4 regions of the Streptomyces sp. NBC_01268 genome follow, and region 1 is predicted to be linked to each of the others. Evidence: riboswitches for the same ligand, from Rfam matches in the RefSeq annotation. Region 1 holds a riboswitch; each other region holds the start of a gene.
The links. A riboswitch is a leader RNA that binds a small molecule or an ion and turns the genes downstream of it on or off. The one in region 1 is predicted to bind cobalamin.

Region 1 (4,177 bases):
AGCCCCTGCCCACTGGCCAGGGGTGTCTGGGAGTCCCACTCGTTCTGCAGGACGAGGGCGGCGACGGAGTTGTTCACCTCGGTGGCGGGCTCGGCCCCGCCCCGCCAGAACGCACACGGCTTGATGTTCGACGCGAAGTCCCCGTACAGCGGGTACCGGCGCTTGTCGCGGATCGCGTCGCGCCGGTACCGCTCCGGGTCGCGCGGCCACGCGCGGGTGTCGGCGCACACCACGGACCAGAAGGCGGCGTCCATGTTGTCCGCCGGGACGGCGGGTGCGTCGGCCGGGGCGTCGGCCGCGCGGGCGAAGGCCGACGGTACCGGGGCGGGCGGCGTGCCGCGCCGCGCCGGCGCCGGGGTCCGGCCCTCCGCGGCGTCCTTGAGCCGTACGACCGCCTCGGCGGCGTAGGCCACGTCGAAGAAGACGGCCCGCGACCCGAGCCGGATGTCGTCGCCCGTCAGGGCGACGCCGTCGAGCTCGATCGGCTCGCGGTCCGCCCGGGCGACCAGCGCCCAGAACGTCGCGCCGACCTCGGCAGGGATGGCGCCGAGCCCGTAGGTCGCGTTCCGCTCGGCGGCCCAGCCGGTCCACCGCGTGAACGCCGGTTCCGCCCCCTCGGCCCATATCCGGATCATGCCGCGCCAGATCCGCTCCGGGTCGACCGCGCTGTCGAGCACGAACCGGTCGGCGCGCTTGGGGAACATCTGCGTGTAGACGGCTCCCAGATAGGTGCCGTAGGAGTAGCCGAGGTACGAGATCTTCTTCTCGCCGAGCACCGCGCGGATGACGTCCATGTCCCGTGCCGTGTCGCGGGTGGTGAGGTGCGACAGGACGGCGCCGTTCCGCGCCCGGCACTTCTCCGCGACGGTCCGCGCCCACTGGACGTCCCGCTTGAACGTCGCTGCCTTGTAAGGGCGTTGCCACGCGGTCTCCGCGTCGTTCAGTCCGCAGCTCACCGGGCTGCTCCGGCCGACGCCCCGGGGGTCGAAGCCGATCAGGTCGTACCGCTTCCTCACGTCGTCCGACAGCATCGGCGCCATCCAGACCGGCATGTCGAGGCCCGATCCGCCGGGCCCGCCGGGGTTCAGCAGCAGCACACCGCGCCGGTCACGGGCGCTGGTCGCCTTCGTCCGGGACACGGCGAGGTCGAGCGTGCGGCCGTTCGGGCGGGCGTAGTCGAGGGGCACCTCGATCGTCGCGCACTCGTACTCCGCCGGCCCTTCGGCGTCGCAGCGACTCCAGCGCGGCTTCTGCCGGCCGTAGCGGGCGAGCGGGTCGGGTGACGGGGTGGCGGTGGTCGCGGTGGCGGCCCGGGGCGCCGGTCCGGCCGCCGAGGCCACGGCGGGGGTGAGAACGGGGAGGAGCGTCGCGATGGCGCCGAGGGCCACGGCGGGCGCTGTTCGTCTGCTTCGCACGGTGATGGAGATCCTCGCGGGAGGTGGACGTTCTGTCCCAAGAACCCTTGCTCAGAGGGGACTTGCCGGAATCCCCCCGAAGGACGGCATCATCTCCCCCTGAAGGAGGACCCGACCCTGACCGATGGCACAGAACCAGCCACCTCCACAGGGTCCTTGATCCCCTGCGGCCTGGTCGCGACGTGAACTCCGGTGTGCCGGGCCCGGCTTCACCCGCCGGCCGGTGTGGCCCGTGGTCTAGAGTGAGGGCGCAGCTGGTTCGCCCCGTCCGCCAGGCGGGATGCGTCGTAAGAGGGAACCCGGTGGGAATCCGGGACTGCCCCGCAGCGGTGAGTGGGAACGACCGCCGTCACACAGCACTGGGTCCGACGTACCGGACCTGGGAAGCGACGGCCAGTAGGAGTCCCGTACGACGGGACGTGCCCGCGAGTCCGAAGACCTGCCCGTTGCCCGCACGCGGACGATTCCGCGCGCGGCCATCCGGTGACCTCGAGGGCGGGTCGGCGACCATACAGGCGGACGAGCGTGCCTTGCTGCGCGCGTGCGCATCCGCCTGTTCCCGGTCTCCCTTCGCCCCTCGTCAGGTCTCCGGACCTCAGGGATTCATCTCGCGAAGGAGATCTCCGTGACCACGAAGTCCGCAGCCGCGGCAGCACGGGCCACCGTGTACGGCTACCCCCGTCAGGGGCGGAACCGCGAACTCAAGAAGGCGATCGAGGGCTACTGGAAGGGCCGCGTCACCGCCGACGCCCTCCGGAACACCGGCGCCGCGCTGCGCCGGACGAACTGGCTGCAGCTCGCCGACGCCGGCATCACCGAAGTGCCGACCGGCGACTTCTCGTACTACGACCACGTCCTGGACACCACCGTCATGGTGGGCGCGATCCCCCGCCGCCACCAGGAGGCCGTGGCGGCCGACGCGACGGACGGCTACTTCGCCATGGCCCGCGGCACCCAGGACGTGGCGCCGCTGGAGATGACCAAGTGGTTCGACACCAACTACCACTACCTCGTCCCCGAACTGGGCCCTGACACCGTCTTCTCGGCGGACTCGGCCAAGCAGGTCACGGAGCTGCGCGAGGCCCTCGCGCTGGGTCTGACCGCCCGACCCGTCCTGGTGGGACCGGTCACCTATCTCCTGCTGGCGAAGCCCGCCCCCGGCGTGGCGGCGGAGTTCGAGCCGCTGACCCTGCTGGACCGCCTGCTGCCCGTCTACGCCGAGGTCCTCGCCGACCTCCGGGCCGCCGGCGCGGAGTGGGTGCAGATCGACGAACCGGCCCTGGTGCAGGACCGCACGCCCGCCGAACTCGCCGCCGCCGCACGGGCCTACCGCGATCTCGGCGCCGCCCGGGACCGGCCGAAGCTGCTCGTCGCCTCCTACTTCGACCGGCTGGGCGACGCCCTCCCGGTGCTCGCGAAGGCGCCCGTCGAGGGACTCGCCCTCGACTTCACCGGGCCCGCCGCCGCGAACCTCGACGGACTCGCGGCCGTCGGAGGCCTGCCCGGCAAGCGGCTCGTCGCCGGCGTGGTCGACGGCCGCAACGTCTGGGTCGACGACCTGCAGAGCTCCCTCACCACCCTCGGCACCCTCCTCGGTCTCGCCGGCCACGTGGACGTGTCGGCCTCGTGCTCGCTGCTCCACGTGCCGCTCGACGCCGCGGCCGAGGAGGACGTCGACCCGCAGGTCCTGGCCTGGCTCGCCTTCGCCCGGCAGAAGACGGACGAGGTCGTCGCCCTGGCCAAGGGCCTGTCCCTGGGCACCGACGCCATCAGCGGCGAGCTGGCCGCCAACCGGAGCGCGCGCTCCGCCCGCGCCGCCTCCCCCCTCACCCGCGACCCCGCCGTCCGGGCCCGGGTCCGGGCCGTCACCGAGGCGGACCGCCGCCGCTCGCCGTCCTACGCGCGGCGTGCCGCCGCCCAGCGGGCCCACCTCGGGCTTCCGCTGCTCCCGACCACCACCATCGGGTCCTTCCCGCAGACGGCCGAACTGCGCGCCGCTCGCGCGGACCTGCGCGCCGGACGGATCGGGGACGAGGGCTACGAGGAGCGCATCCGGGCGGAGATCCAGGAGGTCGTCTCCTTCCAGGAGAAGGCGGGGCTCGACGTCCTGGTGCACGGCGAGCCCGAACGCAACGACATGGTGCAGTACTTCGCCGAACAGCTCGACGGCTACCTCGCCACCCGGCACGGCTGGGTGCAGTCGTACGGCACCCGGTACGTCCGTCCGCCGATCCTCGCCGGTGACATCTCCCGTCCGCGGCCGATGACGGTGCGCTGGACGACGTACGCGCAGTCCCTGACGCCCAAGCCGGTCAAGGGCATGCTCACCGGCCCGGTCACCATGCTCGCCTGGTCCTTCGTCCGCGACGACCAGCCGCTGGGCGAGACCGCCCGGCAGGTGGCCCTCGCGCTGCGCGACGAGGTGAACGACCTGGAGGCCGCCGGCACCTCCGTCATCCAGGTCGACGAGCCCGCGCTGCGCGAGACCCTGCCGCTGCGGGAGGCCGACCACCCGGCGTATCTCGCCTGGGCGACCGAGTCGTTCCGGCTCACCACCGCGGGAGTGCGGCCCGACACCCAGATCCACACCCACATGTGCTACGCCGAGTTCGGCGACGTCGTCCAGGCCATCGACGACCTCGACGCCGACGTGATCAGCCTGGAGGCGGCCCGCTCCCACATGCAGGTCGCCCGCGAACTCGCCGCCCACGGCTACCCCCGCGAGGCCGGTCCCGGCGTCTGGGACATCCACTCCCCCCGCG
Region 2 (4,177 bases), 3.7 Mb from region 1:
GTGACCCCGCTGGCGACCATCTGGGCGTCGCACAGGATCGGCGCGCCCGCACGCAGGGCGGCACGCGCCGAGGCGACGACGCCGGGGGAGTGGGCGATGTCCCGCACGAGGTCGGTCATGCCGCAGGCGTGGATCATCCGCACGGCGACCTGGCTGACGTCGGCGGGCAGGCCCGCGAGGTCCGCCTCGGCGCGGATCGTGGCAAAGGAGCGGCGGTAGATCTCCGCGCCGTCCTTCTCGTACTCGAACATCCTGTTGCTCTCGCTCATCTCGTGGGGGTCGCCGGGCCGCGGGCCGCCGCGACCGCTTCGGACAGGGAGGTACGGAGGGTGGGGACGCCGTCGACCAGGTAGCCGCCGTCCTCGGTGGCGAGGACGTCGACCCAGGCGCCGTGCGGGTGCCCGCAGCGGCGTGCGCACCCGGAGAAGTGGACGGGCAGCCGCCCGTGCGGGGCGAGGGCCGCGTCCCGCCGCACGTCGGCGAGGGACTTGGCGCAGCCGGGCCGCCCGGTGCAGGCCCCGACGCCGGTGCCGGGGGCGTCGGGCCGGGTGATCAGGCCGTACGCGGCGAGCTCCGTGAGCGCGGCGAGCCGGCCGGGCGGCGCGGCGACCACCGCACCGCGCCAGGGCGTGAACCGCACCTCGCGGGCCGGCAGCAGCGCCCGCAGTTGGACGGCGGTCAGCCGGCCGAGCGGCGCGAGGACGTACAGGGCGTCCGCGCCCAGCGGCCCCGGGACGGGCGGGTCCCCTTGGGGCAGCGGCGGTACGGGGTGGGGGACGGGCTCCGCGGCGAGTCCGGCGCGCGCCAGGGCGGCCGCCAGGTCGGGCACGCACCCCTCGGGCAGTTCCCGCACCCGCCAGGCGCCCGTCCCGGCGGTCTCGGCGGCCCGCAGGAAGGCGTCGGCGGCGGCGAGCGCGGCGCGCGGGGCGTCGGTCGCGGCGACCCGGAAGGCCTGGGGGCCGAGGCGCAGCTGGGCGCGGACGTCCCCGCCCGCGGGAGGCCCTTCTGCGAGCAAGGTCACATCCCCGCCGAGCCCCGCGACGTCGCCCCGCCCGTCGTCCAGGACGAACAGGAAGCGTCCGGAGAGCGCCGCGGTCCACGCCTCCGCGCACAGCAGCGCGTCCAGTTCCCGTGCCCACAACTGCGGCTCGGCGCCGCCGAGTCCGTCCAGTCCGGCGGCCGGAGAGACGACGATGTTGCGGACCCGTTCGTGGCTCGGCGAGGGCAGCAGCCCGGCCCGGTCGAGCAGCGCGGCCAGCTCGGCGCCGCAGCCCTCGCCGAGCCCGCGGAGCTCCGCGTTGCCGCGCGAGGTGATGCTGATGCTGCCGTCCCCGAGGGACTCGGCCGCGTCGGCCAGCGCCAGGACCTGAGCCTCCGTCAAACGCCCGCCGGGCAGCCGGAGTCGGGCGAGCCGCCCGTCGTCCGCCGCGTGCAGTCGCAGCGCACCCGGACAGGCGTCGCCGCGGTCCCGTATGAGAGGTTCGCCCGGTTCGGGCGAGGTGCGTGGGGTGGCCGACATGGCGGCGAGCATACCCACGGCGGGATCCGCTCCCACCTGCCGAGAACCAGCCACGACCGGGGCCGGAGCCGGCCACGACCGGGGCCCGGGGCCGCCGTGACCGGGGCCCGGTCCCCCGGTGTGATCCGCCCGACCCCCGGCTCTCCCCCGCCGCGCCCGCTCACGATCTAGGATGCAGACGGCATGGGGTCCCAGGACCCCGGGGAGGAAGCCCGGTGAGAATCCGGCGCGGTCCCGCCACTGTGAGCCGGTCCGGAGTTTCGGGGCGGTGAGTCAGGAACTCCCGCCGTCCATACGACCACCCGGGGCGCGGACAACCCCGAGGAAGGCCCTGAGCTCGCCATGCTCCTGCTGCTGTCGCACTCCGACACCGACCTGCTCAGCGCCCGCGCGGCGAACGCCGCCGAAGGCCCGGTGGAGTACCGGTACGCCAACCCGGCCCGGCTGCCGCTGGCCGACCTCCCCGCCCTCCTCGACGGCGCCGAACTCGTCGTCGTCCGCCTCCTCGGCGGCCTGCGCTCCTGGGAGGAGGGCCTCGACACGGTCCTGGCCGCCGGGAAGCCCGTGGTGGTGCTGAGCGGCGAACAGGCTCCCGACGCCCAGCTGATGGAGGCCTCGACCGTCCCGGTCGGCGTCGCCACCGAGGCGCACGCCTACCTGGCGCACGGCGGCCCGGGCAACCTCGGCCAGCTGGCCCGCTTCCTCTCCGACACCGTGCTGCTGACCGGCCACGGCTTCGAGCCGCCGGCCCCCGCGCCGACCTGGGGCCCGCTGGAGCGGACCGCGGGGGACACGCCCGAGGGCGCCCCCACCGTCGCCGTGCTCTACTACCGCGCCCACCACATGAGCGGCAACACCGCCTTCGTCGGCACCCTCTGCGACGCGATCGAGCGGCAGGGCGCCCGGGCGAAGGCCCTGTACGTGGCCTCGCTCCGGGCCCCGGAGCCCGAGCTCCTCGACGAGCTGCGCGGGGCCGACGCGATCGTCACGACGGTCCTCGCGGCGGGCGGCACCAAGCCGGCCGAGGCGCAGGCGGGCGGCGACGAGGAGGCCTGGGACGCGGGCGCGCTCGCCGCCCTGGACGTGCCGATCCTGCAGGCGCTGTGCCTGACGGGCTCGCGCGCCGCGTGGGAGGAGAACGACGAGGGCCTGTCGCCGCTGGACGCGGCCAGCCAGGTCGCCGTCCCGGAGTTCGACGGCCGGCTCATCACCGTCCCGTTCTCCTTCAAGGAGATCGACGAGGACGGGCTGCCCGCGTACGTGGCGGACGCCGAGCGCTCCGCCCGCGTCGCCGGCATCGCCGTCCGGCACGCCCGTCTGCGGCACATCGCGAACGGCGAGAAGAAGCTGGCGCTCGTCCTCTCCGCGTACCCGACGAAGCACTCCCGCATCGGCAACGCCGTCGGCCTCGACACCCCGGCCTCCGCCGTGGCGCTGCTGCGCCGGCTCATCGCCGAGGGCTACGACTTCGGCCCGGTCGAGGACATCCCCGGCCTGGTCTCCGGCGACGGCGACGAGCTGATCTACGCCCTGATCGAGGCCGGCGGCCACGACCAGGACTGGCTCACCGAGGAGCAGCTGGCCCGCAACCCGGTCCGCATCCCGGCCGCCGACTACAAGCGCTGGTACGCCGAACTCCCGGCGGAGCTGCGCGAGCAGGTCGAGGAGCACTGGGGCCCGGCCCCGGGCGAGATGTTCCTGGACCGCTCCCGCAACCCCGAGGGCGACATCGTGCTGGCCGCGCTGCGCCGCGGGAACCTGCTGGTCCTCATCCAGCCGCCGCGCGGCTTCGGCGAGAACCCGATCGCGATCTACCACGACCCGGACCTGCCGCCGTCGCACCACTACCTGGCGGCCTACCGCTGGATCGCCGCCCGCGCCGAGGACGGGGGTTTCGGCGCGGACGCGATGGTGCACCTGGGCAAGCACGGCAACCTGGAGTGGCTGCCCGGCAAGAACGCCGGCCTGTCCGCCGCCTGCGGCCCGGACGCCGCGCTCGGCGACCTGCCGCTGGTCTACCCGTTCCTGGTCAACGACCCGGGCGAGGGCACCCAGGCCAAGCGGCGCGTGCACGCCACGCTCGTCGACCACCTGGTGCCGCCGATGGCCCGCGCCGACTCGTACGGCGACATCGCGCGCCTGGAGCAGCTGCTCGACGAGTACGCGCAGATCAGCAGCATGGACCCGGCGAAGCTGCCGGCGATCCGCGCGCAGATCTGGACGCTGATCCAGGCGGCGAAGCTGGACCACGACCTGGGCCTGGAGGACCGGCCGGAGGACGACGGCTTCGACGACTTCCTGCTGCACGTCGACGGCTGGCTGTGCGAGGTCAAGGACGCGCAGATCCGTGACGGTCTGCACGTCCTGGGCGGCGCCCCGGTCGGCGAGGCCCGGGTGAACCTGGTCCTGTCGATCCTGCGGGCCCGGCAGATCTGGGGCGGCACGCAGGCGCTGCCGGGCCTGCGCGAGGCGCTCGGCCTGGACGAGTCGGCGGCGACGCGCACCACCGCCGACGAGGCGGAGGCGAAGGCCCGCGAGCTGGTCGAGGGCATGGAGGCGGCGGACTGGTCCGTGGACGCGATCGGCTCCGTGGCCGGCGCGTACGGCGCCGAGGTGCACGCGGTGCTGCGCTTCGCCTGCGAGCAGGTCGTCCCGCGC
Region 3 (4,177 bases), 2.1 Mb from region 1:
TTCCTGCTCGGCGGCGACCTCTACACCGCGTACACCTTCGTCGCCGTCCCGGCGGCCATCTACGCGGCGGGCGCGGCCGGCTTCTTCGCCGTGCCGTACACGATCCTGGTCTACCCGCTGATCTTCACCTTCCTGCCCCGCCTGTGGTCGGTGTCCCACAAGCACGGTTACGTCACCACCTCCGACTTCGTCCGCGGCCGCTTCGGCTCCAAGGGCCTGTCGCTGGCGGTCGCCGTCACCGGCATCCTCGCCACCATGCCGTACATCGCCCTCCAGCTCGTCGGCATCCAGGCCGTCCTGGACGTGATGGGCGTCGGCGGCGGCGAGGGCACCAACTGGTTCGTCAAGGACCTGCCGCTGCTCATCGCCTTCGGCGTCCTCGCGGCGTACACGTACTCCTCCGGTCTGCGCGCCCCGGCGCTCATCGCCTTCGTCAAGGACACCCTGATCTACATCGTCATCGCGGTGGCGATCATCTACATCCCGATCAAGCTGGGCGGCTTCGACGAGATCTTCGCCAAGGCGGGCGAGGCCTACCAGACGGTCAACCCGGCCACCGGCAAGCCCAAGGGCGCGCTCGTGCCCGGCGAGGCCGGCCAGTGGACGTACGCGACGCTGGCCCTCGGCTCGGCGCTGGCGCTCTTCATGTACCCGCACTCGATCACCGCGACGCTCTCCTCCAGGAGCCGCGAGGTGATCCGCCGCAACACCACGATCCTGCCGCTGTACTCGCTGATGCTGGGCCTGCTCGCGCTGCTCGGCTTCATGGCGATCGCCGCCGGCGTGAAGGTCACCAACGGGCAGCTCGCCATCCCGCAGCTCTTCGAGGACATGTTCCCCTCGTGGTTCGCGGGCGTGGCCTTCGCCGCCATCGGCATCGGCGCCCTGGTCCCGGCCGCGATCATGTCGATCGCGGCGGCCAACCTGTTCACGAGGAACATCTACAAGGACTTCCTCAAGCCGAACGCGACGCCCGAGCAGGAGACCAAGGTCTCCAAGCTGGTCTCGCTGCTGGTGAAGGTCGGCGCGCTGGTCTTCGTCCTCACCATGGACAAGACCGTCGCCATCAACTTCCAGCTGCTCGGCGGCATCTGGATCCTGCAGACCTTCCCCGCCCTCGTCGGCGGCCTGTTCACCCGCTGGTTCCACCGCTGGGCGCTGCTCGCCGGCTGGGCCGTCGGCATGGTCTACGGCACCGCCGCCGCGTACGGCGTGGCCAGCCCCACCCAGAAGCACTTCGGCGGCTCCTCGGCCGAGATCCCCGGCATCGGCGAGATCGGCTACATCGGCCTCACCGCCTTCGTGCTCAACCTGGTCGTCACCGTGGTCCTCACCTTCGTCCTGAAGGCGCTCAAGGCGCCCGACGGCGTCGACGAGACCTCGCCCGAGGACTACACGGCGGACGCCGGCGACGCGGGTGTCGCCACCGAGCTGCCGAAGGTCGGGACCGCCGGGCACTGAGCCCCGCGGGCCGTCGGCTCCACCGTCTCCGCCCGCCTCCGGTCATCCGGGGCGGGCGGAGCCGCGCCGGGGGGCAGACTGCCGTGCATGGACTTCACGATCAGGGCGGTACGGCCCGAGGAGTACGCGGCCCTCGGCGAGATCACCGCGCGGGCCTATCTCGACGACGGGTTCCTCAGCTTCGGCGAGGACGACGCGTACCTGCACCTGCTGCGGGACGTTGCCAGGCGCGACGCCGAGGCCGAGGTGCTCGTGGCCGTCGACACCACGGACGCGGCCGGCACGGTCCTCGGCGGGGTGACCTTCACCGCCGGCGGCGCCGAGTGGGCCGACATCGCCCGGGAGGGCGAGGCCGAGTTCCGCATGCTGGCGGTCGCGCACGCGGCGCGCGGCCGGGGCGTCGGGGAGGCCCTCGTGCGGGCCTGTGTGGACCGGGCGCGGGCCGTCGAGGGGTGCGCGCGGATCGTGCTCTCCACCCAGCGGACGATGACCACCGCCCACCGTGTCTATGAGCGACTGGGCTTCGTACGCTCCCCCGAGCGGGACTGGAATCCCGTCCAGGGGCTGGACTTCACGCTCTTCACCTACGTTCTGGAGCTCTGAGCTCCACTCCGACCGACACAACATGTGGGGGGTGCCGCGAGCGGCGCCCCCCACATGTATGCTCGTCCTCGCTGTCGCCGCAGGGGAATCCGGTGGAAATCCGGAACTGTCCCGCAACGGTGTGTTTTGCGCGCTTTCGCGCCCAGGGTGAGTCCGAAGACCTGCCGACAGCGCGCCCGGTCCGTCCGTTCCGGGTGCCACAGACGTCCGGGCCTCGCGGAGTGGGCCGGTGGACGCGGCGCCGCCGTGCGTACGGCCGCCCGTTCCCGCCTCCCGTCCTGGCTCCGAGCCGAGCGAGGGAGAGCCCCCACGTGACCATCGCGCCCGCCGATCCGGCCGCAGCGATCGAGACCGACGGCCCCGGCACCGTGCTGCTGCGGGTCCTGACCGATCTCACCGCCGACCTCCCGGACACCGACCCCGGCAAGGTCGCCGCCGCCGCCCTGCGCGGCCGCAGCGCCGGTTCGGACGAGGCGGAGCTGCGCGAGCTGGCCACCGAGGCCGCCGCCGGACTCATCGCCGAGGACCCGGCGTACTCCCGGCTCGCCGCCCGGCTGCTCACCCTCACCATCACCGACGAGGCGGCGGGCCAGGGCGCGCTCTCCTTCTCGGCCTCCGTCGCCGTCGGCCACCGCGAGGGCCTGATCGCCGACCGCACGGCCGCGTTCGTCGCCACGCACACCGCGCGCCTCGACGCGCTGATCGACGCGGCCGGTGACGACCGCTTCGGCTACTTCGGCCTGCGCACCCTCTACTCCCGCTACCTGCTGCGGCACCCGATCACCCGCCAGGTCATCGAGACCCCGCAGCACTTCATGCTGCGCGTCGCGTGCGGTCTGGCCGAGGACGAGTCGGTGCGCGCCGTGGACGAGGTGGCGGCGCTGTACGGGCTGATGAGCCGGCTCGACTACCTGCCCTCCTCCCCCACGCTCTTCAACTCCGGCACCCGCCACCCGCAGATGTCCTCCTGCTACCTGCTGGACTCCCCGCAGGACGAGCTGGACTCCATCTACGACCGCTACCACCAGGTCGCGCGCCTGTCGAAGCACGCGGGCGGCATCGGCCTGTCGTACTCCCGCATCCGCGCCCGGGGTTCGCTGATCCGCGGCACCAACGGGCACTCCAACGGCATCGTGCCGTTCCTGAAGACGCTGGACGCCTCCGTCGCCGCGGTGAACCAGGGCGGCCGCCGCAAGGGCGCCGCCGCGGTCTACCTGGAGACCTGGCACGCGGACATCGAGGAGTTCCTGGAGCTCCGCGACAACACCGGCGAGGACGCCCGCCGTACGCACAACCTGAACCTGGCGCACTGGATCCCGGACGAGTTCATGCGCCGGGTCAACGCGGACGCCGAGTGGTCGCTCTTCTCGCCGGCCGACGTGCCCGAGCTGGTCGACCTGTACGGCGAGGAGTTCGACGCCGCGTACCACAAGGCGGAGGCGGCGGGCCTGGCCAAGAAGTCCATGCCGGCCCGTGACCTGTACGGCCGGATGATGCGCACCCTCGCGCAGACCGGCAACGGCTGGATGACCTTCAAGGACGCCTCCAACCGGACCGCCAACCAGACCGCCGAGCCGGGCTCCGTCGTCCACTCCTCGAACCTCTGCACCGAGATCATCGAGGTCACCGACGACGGCGAGACGGCCGTCTGCAACCTCGGCTCGGTCAACCTCGGCGCCTTCGTCCGGGAAGGAGCCGACGGCGGGCAGATCGACTGGGCGCGGCTCGACGAGACCGTGCGCACCGCCGTCACCTTCCTCGACCGGGTCGTCGACATCAACTTCTACCCGACCGAGCAGGCCGGCCGCTCCAACGCCCGCTGGCGTCCGGTGGGCCTGGGCGCGATGGGCCTCCAGGACGTCTTCTTCAAGCTGAAGCTGCCCTTCGACTCGGCCGAGGCCCGCGCGCTGTCCACCCGGATCGCCGAGCGGATCATGCTGGCCGCGTACGAGGCCTCCGCCGACCTCGCCGAGCGCAACGGCCCGCTGCCCGCCTGGGACAAGACCCGCACGGCCCGCGGTGTGCTGCACCCGGACCACTTCGACGTCGAGCTGAACTGGCCGGAGCGCTGGGCCGCGCTGCGCGAGCGGATCGCCGCCGTCGGCATGCGCAA
Region 4 (4,177 bases), 5.6 Mb from region 1:
GCGCGCGGGGTCGGCCGGCGGGCCGTGAGGGGTCCATGGGACGGAACGGGTGGAGAGGGGTGGAAGGGGTGGGAGTCGCATGCGTCCTGGTACGGCAGGGCTTACCCCGGGTCGCACCCTGACCGCATGGTGGACAGCCGGGCGGTCCGGGACGGTTCCGGGGGCGGAAATGGAATGCCGGGACCCCGGTTGGGGACACCACACAGCCCGATCCAGTTCATCTTCCGTTCACCCAGGTTGCGTACGTTCGACGAGCCACTGACGTCAAACGATTGCCTGGGTAAATGGAACACATCACGCTGCTGCTCGCGATTGTGGTCGTGACAGCTCTCGTGTTCGATTTCACGAACGGTTTCCACGACACCGCCAACGCGATGGCGACGACCATCTCGACCGGTGCTCTCAAGCCCAAGACGGCGGTGGCCATGTCCGCCGTGCTGAACCTCGTCGGCGCGTTCCTGTCCGTGGAGGTCGCCAAGACGATCTCCGGCGGGATCATCAACGAAGAGGGCATTCGTACAGAAGTGATCTTCGCGGCGCTCGTCGGCGCCATCCTGTGGAACCTGCTGACCTGGCTGCTCGGTCTGCCGTCCAGCTCCTCCCACGCCCTGTTCGGCGGCCTCATCGGCGCCGCCGTGATGTCGGCCGGCTGGGGCGCGGTCAACGGACCGACCATCGTCACCAAGGTCCTGATCCCCGCCGTCGCCGCCCCGATCGTCGCCGGTCTCGCCGCGATGGTCGCCACCCGGCTGACCTACCGCATCGGCGCGAAGGCCGAGACGAAGGCCACCGCCAAGGGCTACCGGGCCGGCCAGATCGCCTCCGCCGGTCTGGTCTCGCTCGCGCACGGCACCAACGACGCCCAGAAGACGATGGGCATCATCACCCTCGCCCTGGTCACCGGCGGCGTCCTCGCCCCCGGCTCCAACCCTCCGATGTGGGTCATCGTCGCCGCCGGTGTGGCGATCGCGCTCGGCACCTACCTCGGCGGCTGGCGCATCATCCGCACCATGGGCAAGGGCCTCACCGACCTCCAGCCGCAGCAGGGCTTCGCCGCCCAGACCAGCGCCGCCACGGTCATCCTGGCCTCCTCCCACCTGGGCTTCTCGCTCTCCACCACCCAGTCCTGCTCGGGTGCCGTGATGGGCGCCGGCCTCGGCCGCAAGGGCGGTGTCGTCCGCTGGTCGACCGCCACCCGGATGTTCGTCGCCTGGGGTCTGACCCTGCCCGCCGCGGGCGTGGTCGGCGCCGGTGCCGAGTTCCTCACCAAGCAGGGCCCCTGGGGCATCGCCGCCGTCGCGGTCCTGCTGGTCGCCGGTTCCGGTGTCATCTGGTCGCTGTCCCGTCGCAAGCCGGTCGACCACAACAACGTCACGGCCGACGACCTCGACGCCGCCCCCGCCGAGCCCGCCGGCGTCGTGACCACCGCCATCGCGGCCGTCACCCCGCCGCCGCCGGCCGGCTCCGTCGCCGCCGTCGCGGACACGGACCTGAAGACCACCATCCCCACCCCGGGCCCCACGGACCCGGCCGCTCCCCCGGCCCCCGCCGCCGCGGTCTAAGGAACTGGAACCAAGCATGAAGATCGACTGGGCAGCCCTCGGCTCCGTCTTCGGAGTCAGCCTCGTGGCGACCGTCGCCCTGGTGGGCCTCTTCACCCTCGGTGTCATGGGCCTCTCCAAGCAGGAGGAGGCGGCCGCGAGCGGCGGCTCCGCCGGCCTGGCCCGCACCGGCGCCTACGCCTGCTTCGCCCTGTGCGCGGCGGCCGTGGCGTACGGCATCTACCTGATCGTCATCTGACGCGCTCCACCGAGCGTCGTCCGACGCACGGGCACGACGGCCGGGCGGTCCGCACCACGGGTGCGGACCGCCCGGCCGTCGTGTCTGTGGCGCTCCGCACAGTGACCCGACGCAGGTCAAGGGTGAGTTGACGGCTGTTCGCGCAGCGTGGTGGACTGCCGGGGCCATTACGGCGGCAGTAGAGGAAGTCCGGTGCGAATCCGGCGCGGTCCCGCCACTGTGACCGGCCCCCCGGGGCCGGGAGTCAGGAACTCTCGCCGCCGGTCACGTCGATCCAGGGCGCGGACCCTGAGTGAGGACAGAGCGCCATGCCCGGCCGCGGCCTCAGCTTTCCCGGTACCACCGGCGCCTCCGGTGCCACCCGAGTCTTCGCGTACGGAGCGGCCGCCGGCCTCGCCGTCGACCTGCTCGCGGGCGACCCCCGCCGCGGCCATCCCGTCGCCGCCTTCGGCCGGGCCGCCGGCGCGGTCGAGGAGCGCCTGCTGCGCGACCACCGCGGCTGGGGCGCCCTGCACACCGCCGTCTGCGCCGGCTCCACCATGGCGCTCGGCGCCCTGGCCGCCCGTACGGTACGGGGCAGCCGCGCCGCCACCGTCGCCCTGACCGCCGCCTCCGTGTGGGCCGTCGTCGGCGGTACGACCCTGGGCCGCGAGGCCCGCGCGATCGGCGGGGCGCTCGCGGCCGGGGACCTGGAGGTCGCCCGGGAGCGCCTGCCGCACCTGTGCGGGCGCGACCCGCACTCCCTGGACGGTCCCGCGATGGCCCGCGCGGTCGTCGAGTCGGTCGCCGAGAACACCTCCGACGCCGTCGTGGGCGCCCTGTTCTGGGGCGCCGTCGCGGGCGTGCCCGGCCTGGTCGGCTTCCGGGCGGTCAACACCCTGGACGCGATGGTCGGCCACAAGTCACCGAAGTACCGCCGCTTCGGCTGGGCCTCGGCCCGGCTCGACGACCTCGCCGGCTGGCCGGGCGCCCGGCTCACCGCCGTCCTCGCCACCGTCGCCGGCGGGAACCCGCGCGGCGCGGCCCGGGCCTGGCGCGCCGACGCGGCGAAGCACCCCAGCCCCAACGCGGGCCCCGTGGAGGCCTCCTTCGCGGGCGCGCTCGGCGTACGGCTCGGCGGGACGCTGGCGTACGGCGGCCGGATCGAGCACCGGCCCGTCCTCAACGGGGCGGGGCGGCCCGTCGAGGTCGCCGACATCGACCGGGCGGTACGCCTGTCCCGCCGGGTGACCGGACTGACCCTGGCCGCCTGTGTCGGCGGCCGGATGATCGCGAGCGCGCTGAAGCGGAGGAACGCATGAGGGGTGGGGGGCTGCTGGTCGCCGGGACCACGTCCGACGCGGGCAAGAGCGTCGTCACGGCCGGCATCTGCCGCTGGCTGGTCCGGCAGGGCGTCAAGGTCGCGCCGTTCAAGGGGCAGAACATGTCCCTGAACTCCTTCGTCACCCGGGAGGGCGCCGAGATCGGCCGCGCCCAGGCCATGCAGGCGCAGGCCGCCCGCGTCGAGCCCACCGCGCTGATGAACCCGGTGCTCCTGAAGCCCGGCAGCGACCGCTCCAGCCAGGTCGTGCTCATGGGGAAGCCGGTCGGCGAGATGAGCGCCCGCGGCTACCACGGCGGGCGCCAGGCGACGCTCTTCGAGCCCGTGATGGCGTGCCTGGAGGAACTGCGGGGCACGTATGACGCCGTGATCTGCGAGGGGGCGGGCAGCCCGGCCGAGATCAACCTGCGGCGCACGGACATCGTGAACATGGGCATCGCGCGGGCCGCGAAGCTGCCCGTCGTGGTCGTCGGCGACATCGACCGGGGCGGGGTGTTCGCCCAGTTCTTCGGCACGACGGCGCTGCTCGCACCCGAGGACCAGGCGCTCGTCGCCGGCTATCTGGTGAACAAGTTCCGGGGCGACGTGACGCTCCTCGAGCCCGGTCTCGACATGCTCCACGGGCTCACCGGACGCCGCGCCCTCGGTGTCCTGCCGTACGCGCACGGGCTCGGCATCGACGAGGAGGACGGCCTGCGGGTCTCGCTGCGGGGCACCGTCCGCGAGTCGGTGGTGGCGCCGCCGGTCGGCGCCGACGTGCTGCGGGTCGCCGTCTGCGCCGTCCCGCTGATGTCCAACTTCACCGACGTGGACGCGCTGGCCGCCGAGCCGGGCGTCGTGGTCCGGTTCGTGGACCGGCCCGAGGAGCTCGTCGACGCGGACCTGGTCGTCGTGCCCGGCACCCGCGGCACCGTCAAGGCCCTCGCCTGGCTGCGGGAACGCGGCCTGGCCGACGCGCTGGCCCGGCGCGCCGCCGAGGGGCGCCCGGTGCTCGGCATCTGCGGCGGCTTCCAGGCGCTCGGCCAGCGGATCGAGGACGAGGTGGAGTCGAGGGCC

Region 2: it holds a riboswitch for cobalamin, as region 1 does, so the genes downstream of both, cobN (cobaltochelatase subunit CobN) here and metE (5-methyltetrahydropteroyltriglutamate--homocysteine S-methyltransferase) in region 1, are expected to answer to the same signal.
Region 3: it holds a riboswitch for cobalamin, as region 1 does, so the genes downstream of both, OG309_RS25030 (ribonucleoside-diphosphate reductase subunit alpha) here and metE (5-methyltetrahydropteroyltriglutamate--homocysteine S-methyltransferase) in region 1, are expected to answer to the same signal.
Region 4: it holds a riboswitch for cobalamin, as region 1 does, so the genes downstream of both, OG309_RS08820 (cobalamin biosynthesis protein) here and metE (5-methyltetrahydropteroyltriglutamate--homocysteine S-methyltransferase) in region 1, are expected to answer to the same signal.

What each region holds. Positions count from the first base shown of each region.
Region 1 is NZ_CP108454.1:7,654,115-7,658,291, reverse strand. Features, by position in the region: gene OG309_RS34245 (alpha/beta hydrolase) at 1-1,415, opposite strand, end outside; cobalamin riboswitch at 1,654-1,876, shown strand; gene metE (5-methyltetrahydropteroyltriglutamate--homocysteine S-methyltransferase) at 2,041-4,177, shown strand, end outside.
Region 2 is NZ_CP108454.1:3,968,171-3,972,347, reverse strand. Features, by position in the region: gene OG309_RS17605 (precorrin-8X methylmutase) at 1-269, opposite strand, end outside; gene OG309_RS17600 (cobalamin biosynthesis protein CobG) at 266-1,519, opposite strand; cobalamin riboswitch at 1,682-1,824, shown strand; gene cobN (cobaltochelatase subunit CobN) at 1,862-4,177, shown strand, end outside.
Region 3 is NZ_CP108454.1:5,531,161-5,535,337, reverse strand. Features, by position in the region: gene mctP (monocarboxylate uptake permease MctP) at 1-1,461, shown strand, start outside; gene OG309_RS25035 (GNAT family N-acetyltransferase) at 1,549-2,064, shown strand; cobalamin riboswitch at 2,123-2,247, shown strand; gene OG309_RS25030 (ribonucleoside-diphosphate reductase subunit alpha) at 2,376-4,177, shown strand, end outside.
Region 4 is NZ_CP108454.1:2,025,202-2,029,378, forward strand. Features, by position in the region: gene OG309_RS08810 (inorganic phosphate transporter) at 285-1,562, shown strand; gene OG309_RS08815 (hypothetical protein) at 1,579-1,800, shown strand; adenosylcobalamin (AdoCbl) riboswitch at 1,981-2,055, shown strand; gene OG309_RS08820 (cobalamin biosynthesis protein) at 2,109-3,101, shown strand; gene OG309_RS08825 (cobyric acid synthase) at 3,098-4,177, shown strand, end outside.